DNA from 3 places in the Microbulbifer sp. ALW1 genome. Region 2 is predicted to be linked to each of the others. Evidence: predicted binding sites of a transcription regulator. Region 2 holds the regulator's gene; each other region holds the start of a gene.
The links. The regulator PhoB, encoded in region 2, activates phosphate uptake and scavenging genes when phosphate is short. The targets are predictions, from matches to a motif close to TGTCATAAANNTGTAACA.

Region 1 (2,266 bases), 800 kb from region 2:
GCAGACACATCGTAGTCGGTGGCGGAGCCATCGGAGTACACCAGTGGCAAGGCACCCCACAGCGGGCTGTCTGCCAGGCTCGCCTGATAGCTGGCACCCAGGGTCAGCAGGGTAGATTCGCCCAGATCTTTTTCCAGCACACCGTAGGCCACGGATTTGTCCATGGCGTAGAAGTCCAGGTGAGACTCCTTGTCTTCCTTGGTCAGCACCAGTCGGCCGCGCAGACCATCACTGAGGGTGCCGGCGATGTCGCTCTCAAGACGCAGGCTGCTCCAGGAGCCGGCGATAGCGCTGAACGACATTTGCAGGTCATCGGTAGGACGCTTGCGCACCATGTTGACCGTGGCAGAAGGGTTGCCCGCGCCGCTCATCAAGCCGTTGGCACCGCGCACTACTTCGATACGCTCGTAGATCGAGGTGTCGGTCTCACCGCTGCGGTTGCCGTAGGTAGACGGCAGGCCAACGCCGTCAACCTGGAAGTTGGTCACGTCAAAGCCGCGGGAGGAATAATAGGTGCGATCCGTCTCCACACTCTCGACCTGAATGCCGGGCACTGCCAGCAGCGCGTCGTTCAGGTTGTACAGGTTGAAATCGTCGAGCTGGGTACTGCCAATCGCGGAGACAGACTGTGGCGTATCCATGATGGACAGGCCCAGGCCGGTAGCGGTGTTCATATCCTCGACCAGGTAAGAATCTACCTGTTCACCGACCACCTCGACATTCTCGAGCTTTTCAGACTTCCCTTCCGCGGCGATGGTGGCATTGGCCGCGGTCAGTGCGACTGCCAGCAGAGAGCTGGCAAACAGACGTTGCTTGGATGGCATTTTCGAGTCCCCAGGAACTACCCCTTGAATTTGGGACGCGAGTCTAAAGACAGAAACATGCAAATGCAACAGATTATCATTTAGATTTTGATGATCGGACGGCCAAATAATCAAAAGTGCGCCCCAGATCACCCTACCCGTCGCCCGTGTCATCAAACTGCCACCGGGTAATCTTAACCTCGCACTTTTTTACACATTGATTCGGGGGAACCGGTGGCCGCCAACCGCAAAAGCCTGCGCTGGATACTGCTGCACACCTGCGCCGCAGGTGCGCTGCTGTGCAGCCTGTTGACCGGGCTGCGTATCGCCAGCCTCACCCGCCCGCAGGTAAGCCAGTTTGAAGAGCTGTTGCCTCAGGGCGGGGTCATCCAATGGCACTTCGTGAGCGCGGTGGTGTTTTCACTGGTAGTGATTGCTTACATCGCCTATCGCGTATTTCCCAGTATTGCCCACCGGACTGCCCGCGCAATCTCCACCGACAGTAAAAAGGCCCGGGACCTACACTGGCCCGGCTGGCACCGGGCGATCATTCGCGCCGGCTACCCGCTTCTGGGGTTGTCACTGCTCAGCGGTTGGCTGCTGTTTTACGGTTGGGGGAATTGGGGAATCGGGTTGAACCCGCGGGACTGGCACTTCCTCGCGGCCCTCGGCGCCCTGCTCTATCTAGTGTTCCACGCCGGACTGTATCTGGCGCGCTGGGGGCGACAGTCCCTGGCACTGATCGCAATCCCCAGGTCCGGCCATCGCTCCCGGCGCCGGCAATGGATCGGCGGCGCATTGCTCGGGGTTGCTGTTCTGGTCTTTACCGCCACCTGGCTTTTTACCAGTCAGCAAAGCCAGTTCCGGCTTGAAGTCACCGCTATACCACTGCTCGACCCGGATCACGCGCCCATAGAGATTGACGGCAACGCGGACGAGCCGCAGTGGCAAATGGCAATGCCCATTACTGTCTACACCGATGGCGGCACCAACTTTGATGAAGGCGCCACCGAGATCACCCTGCGGGCACTCAGCAACGGCGAGGAATTTTATCTATCGGCCCGCTGGCGCGACGACAGCCAAAGCCTGGTGCACCTGCCGTTGCTGAAAACAGCACAGGGCTGGGAAGTACAGCAACAGGGCTTCCACAATTTTGACGAGACCCGTTTCTACGAAGACAAATTCGCGGTACTACTTTCTTCCAGCTGCACCTTTGCGGCCGCGGGTACCGCGCACCTGGGGCGCAAGCCACTGGCCGAGCGCCCCGCCAACTGGCACGGCAAGGGGTACCACTACAGTAGCGACGGGCAATTGCACGACCTGTGGCACTGGAAAGCGGTGCGCACCAACGACATGTACCTGGCGGATGACAATTTTATCGGCCCACCGGACAAGGAGCGCCCGGGCGAGCGCCGCTATACCGCGGGCTACCAGCAGGACGGCAAGGAGTCCGGTGCTTATGT
Region 2 (2,266 bases):
GCCCTCATCTTCCAGCGCAACAATCCCCTCGCGCAGTGCACTGGTACTGTCCTGCACCCGGCGCAGCATGGAATGGAGCTTTTGCTTTTCTTTGCGGTGGCGGCGCTGCATGCGATAGAAATCGTCGGAAATATCCCCCCAGACCCCGAAGCTGGTGGGCGCCGGGCCGCGGCGGCCATTGGAGAGCCAGCGATCGAACTGGTTCTGTTGCCAGAGCAACCAGAAGAGGTAAACGGTGAGGCCGGAACAGAGTGCCAGCCACCAGTGGCCGGTGGAAAAACCGAAAATGGTGGTGCCGAGGGCGATGACGATAAAACGCGAGAACTCGCCAATACTGCGATCGAGCATGATGGTTGGGCCATCTTGTTTTGGGGTGGGTGCATCCTGCGAATGCCGGAGCCGTGCGCAGGACTCTAAGCGAAGGCTGAGTGCCGGGAGCGGGTTTTCAGGATCGTCGGCGACAGGGATGTCGCCGACGAAGCGTACAGGGATGTATTCACAGCGGTCCTGAAAATCCGCCCCCGGTGCTCAGCCGCCACCGGGCTCTCACAACGGAGTGCCAAAAATTTAGAGGGGTAGGATTACACCCTTTCCACTGTCTGTACAGAAAAGCGGTAACCGGTGCCGCGCACTGTCTGGATATAGCGCTCGTGGCCATCGACGGTGAGCGCCTTGCGCAGGCGACGGATATGCACATCCACAGTGCGCTCCTCCACATACACATTGCCACCCCAGACATGGTCCAGCAGCTGAGTGCGGGTATAGGCGCGTTCCTGATGCGACAGGAAAAAGGTCAGCAAGCGAAACTCCGTCGGCCCCATATCCACCGGGTTGCCATTGATCGTCACCCGGTGACTGATCGGATCCAGCACCAGACCACCCGCCGTCAACGGCTCCTCCGGTGTACTCGGCCCGGCGCGGCGCAACACCGCCTTGAGGCGCGCCACCAGCTCACGGGGAGAAAATGGCTTGGTGATGTAATCATCGGCGCCGGTCTCCAGCCCCTTGATCTTGTGATCCTCCTCACCCTTGGCCGTCAGCATAATGATCGGCAGCGAAGACGTCAGCTCATCCCGCTTCAGGCGGCGGGCCAGCTCAACCCCGGACACATCCGGCAGCATCCAATCCAGCAGAATCAGGTCCGGCTTCTCATCGATCACCAGCGCGTGGGCCGCCTGGGCATTTTCCGCCTCCAGGCAGCGGTAATCCGCCATCTCCAGGGCTATTCGCAACATGTCCCGGACCGGGGCCTCGTCGTCGACTATGAGAATCGTCTTGCTATGCATCTTGCTGCCATACCCTAACTATTTTGTTGTCACTCAATGGACATATCTTAGAGTGGCCATTTAACGTCACTTTAATGACAAATATATGACAGGCGTTCGTGAATCCCGGCTGGAGAGCAAGCGCAGGTGGCTAGCTGACAAGATAGTGGAATAAAATTCCCGCAAAAATGGCAGCGCCGACCCAATTGTTATTCAGGAACGCGGTAAAACAGGGATCTCTTTCCCGGTCGCGAATCAGCCATTGCTGGTATCCAAACAGCCCCGCCGCTACCGCAACCCCCGCGTAGTAGAGGCCACCCAGGTCGGCGCGGCCCGCCAGCATCAGCAGTGCCACAATCACCATCCCTTGCAGGCAGGCGGTCATTATCCGGTCCATATCGCCGAACAGAATTGCGGTGGATTTGACCCCGATTTTGAGGTCATCGTCCCGGTCCACCATGGCATAAAACGTATCGTAGGCCACCGTCCACAGCAGGTTGGCGGTAAAGATCAACCAGGCAGTGGCTGGAATCTCGCCGGTGACCGCCGCAAAAGCCATGGGGATCCCCATACTGAAGGCCGCGCCCAGCACCACCTGCGGCAAGTGGGTATAGCGTTTGGCAAACGGATAGCAGAAGGCCAGCGCCAGCGCGGGCAGCGACATGAGAATGGTCAGCGTGTTGGTGGTCAGCACCAGCAGGAAGGCCAGCAGCATCAAACCGGCAAACAGCATCAGGGCGCCTCTGGGAGTGGCGGCACCGGTCGCCAGTGGACGCTGGTTGGTGCGCTTGACGTGCCCGTCGATCCCGCGGTCGGCAAAGTCGTTGATCGCGCAGCCGGCCGCGCGGGTCAGGATGACACCGAGGGTGAACACCGCAAACAGGTGTAGTCCGGGCCAGCCTTTGGCGGCGATCCACAGCGCCCACCAGGTGGGCCAGAGCAACAGCAGTGAGCCGATGGGGCGATCGAGCCGGGCCAGCTGCCAGTACGGCAGGGCTGCG
Region 3 (2,266 bases), 1.8 Mb from region 2:
GGTTGCGCGAACGGAATTTGCCGGAAGAGAATTTCAATCGCCTGCGCCCGGCAATCGCCATGATTACCCTCAGCCTGATGGAAATGCAGGCGCGGGGGCTGGATCCCACGGCAGGAATCGACCGCCACTTTCTCACTCAAGCACACCGGGGCAAAAAAACCATTCTGGAACTGGAGAGCGTCCTGCAGCAATTGCACATGCTGAACAGCCTGGATCAGCCGGAACTCTACCTGCAACAGACCCTGGAGCAACTGTCCGAGATGGACACCTTCGTCCCGCGCATCACCAAAGCCTGGAAATCGGGCGATCAGGATGCGCTGTATAACTTGGTGATTGTTGAGGGGCAGAAGGAACACCCGGAATTTACCAAGTTGTATGAACTGCTGTTTTTCCAACGCAACCGGGAGATGGCCAAGAAGATCGAGGCGCTCAGCCAACAGCACAAATCACTGTTTGTTGTCGTTGGTGCCGGCCACCTTGTGGGTGATGCCTCGATCACCGCACTTCTGAAGCAATCCGGATTCACGATCAAGCAAATCTAGACTTGCCCCATCGCCAGGGGCGGCAATCCCTTCCTTGGCGGTATCACTGGCGACGTACTGGCGACACACTAGCGATGGGTGTAGAGTCCTTCCCCCAGGCCAGTAGGGAAAACAGCCCTACTCGAAGCTCGCAGCGCCATTCTCTGGCCCATTCATTACCCGCCCCCAATACGCGGTTTATGCTGAAGCGGATGTTTAGCGGTGACCGCGCCCTGTGACGATGTTCAGTATCGACACCCGCTAGCGACACCAGCCACCCGTTGGCACACGCTGCCCCTCCCGGTAACTGACAAGCACCAGGCCCAGGCTCCTACCACTCGCTTGTTACAGAAATATTACATTTGGGTGCATCTGTTTTTATGGATAAGAGATGTTTCAAAAATGTTTCTAATTTCTTACAGCGAAAGCTGCCTGCTAGACTCCGCGGCGTTCAAATAAACCAGACGACACAGGAACTGACGCATGCACTGCTTTAACAAGAGCCTGATGGCCATAGCCCTGACCAGCCTGCTCTCCGGTACCGCAACGGCCGACGAAGCGGAAACCAAAGGCGGTCTTAAGATAACCTCGGACGACGGCAACTTTTCTGCCTCCCTCGGCGGGCGCATTCACTTCGATACTTACCTGTTTGACACTGATATCGAAGATCCCATCAGCACCACCGACTTCCGTCGCGCACGGATTACCCTGAAGGGCAACATCTACGACTGGGGCTACGTGCTGGAGCAAGACTTCACCGGCGGCGACACCCTGAGCGGTTACCGCGATGTATTTATCTCCCACAAGTTCCTGAACGGTGAAGTCCGCATCGGCCAGCTCAAGCCCTTCCGCTCCATGGCGGAAATGACCAGCTCCAACGAGCTGACCATGCTGGAGCGCCCTTTTTCCAGCGCTACCGGGCTCTACGACGGCAATCAGTTCCAGCAGGGCATCGGCTGGACCGGCGTACTGGACTGCTTCACCCTGGGCATGATGGCCTTCAACCTGCGGGATGCGGGTACCCCTCGCAATGAAGGTGTCGGCGCTGCCGGACGCCTCGCCTGGGCCCCCATCAACACGGACGAAAAAACGCTGCACTTTGGCACCTATGTCAGCTTTGAGAACGCCAACCGGAACTCCCCCGACCTGATTGCCGAAGCAGATTACGCTGGCCGCCGCGGCCCGTCCCAGTTGATGGCACTCACTCCGGGCAACCTGGGTGGCGACGCAACCACCGCCGGGCTCGAACTGGCAGGTAGCTACGGACCGCTGTACCTGCAGGCCGAATACGTAATCGGTGGCTTCGAGGGCGATTTCTTTATTTCGGAAGAGGATTACGCAGATGATTTCGGCGCCCCCGCGCCCTTCCCCTGTGATCCCGAATTCGGCTGTTACATCGACAACCAGACAGTCCACACTTGGTACGTGCAAGGCAGCTGGATGCTGACCGGTGAACACAAGGCCTACAGCAAGAAACGCGGTGCGTTCAGCTCCGCCAAACCCAGTGGTGACGGCCTGTGGGGTGGCGCCTGGGAGCTGACCTTCCGCTACGACACCATGGAAAACCGCGACTACGATTTCCTGGAGGCCAGCAGCACGACCGTCGGCCTCAATTTCTACGCCAACCGCAACGTGCGCTTTATGTTCAATTACATCATGGGTGACGATGACTTCACTGGCGATAACACCGACCAGTTTGGTATTCGAGCTCAGATTGGCTGGTAACCCAGCCCCGTATCGCAGAC

Region 1: GRX76_RS06290 (ethylbenzene dehydrogenase-related protein) is a predicted target of PhoB. The motif match lies at 972-989, and genes of this name have one in related genera.
Region 3: GRX76_RS10550 (OprO/OprP family phosphate-selective porin) is a predicted target of PhoB. The motif match lies at 865-882, and genes of this name have one in related genera.

What each region holds. Positions count from the first base shown of each region.
Region 1 is NZ_CP047569.1:1,533,929-1,536,194, reverse strand. Features, by position in the region: gene GRX76_RS06295 (TonB-dependent siderophore receptor) at 1-824, opposite strand, end outside; gene GRX76_RS06290 (ethylbenzene dehydrogenase-related protein) at 1,038-2,266, shown strand, end outside.
Region 2 is NZ_CP047569.1:737,553-739,818, forward strand. Features, by position in the region: gene phoR (phosphate regulon sensor histidine kinase PhoR) at 1-348, opposite strand, end outside; gene phoB (phosphate regulon transcriptional regulator PhoB) at 582-1,286, opposite strand; gene ubiA (4-hydroxybenzoate octaprenyltransferase) at 1,417-2,266, opposite strand, start outside.
Region 3 is NZ_CP047569.1:2,545,089-2,547,354, reverse strand. Features, by position in the region: gene GRX76_RS10555 (TraB/GumN family protein) at 1-542, shown strand, start outside; gene GRX76_RS10550 (OprO/OprP family phosphate-selective porin) at 1,005-2,246, shown strand.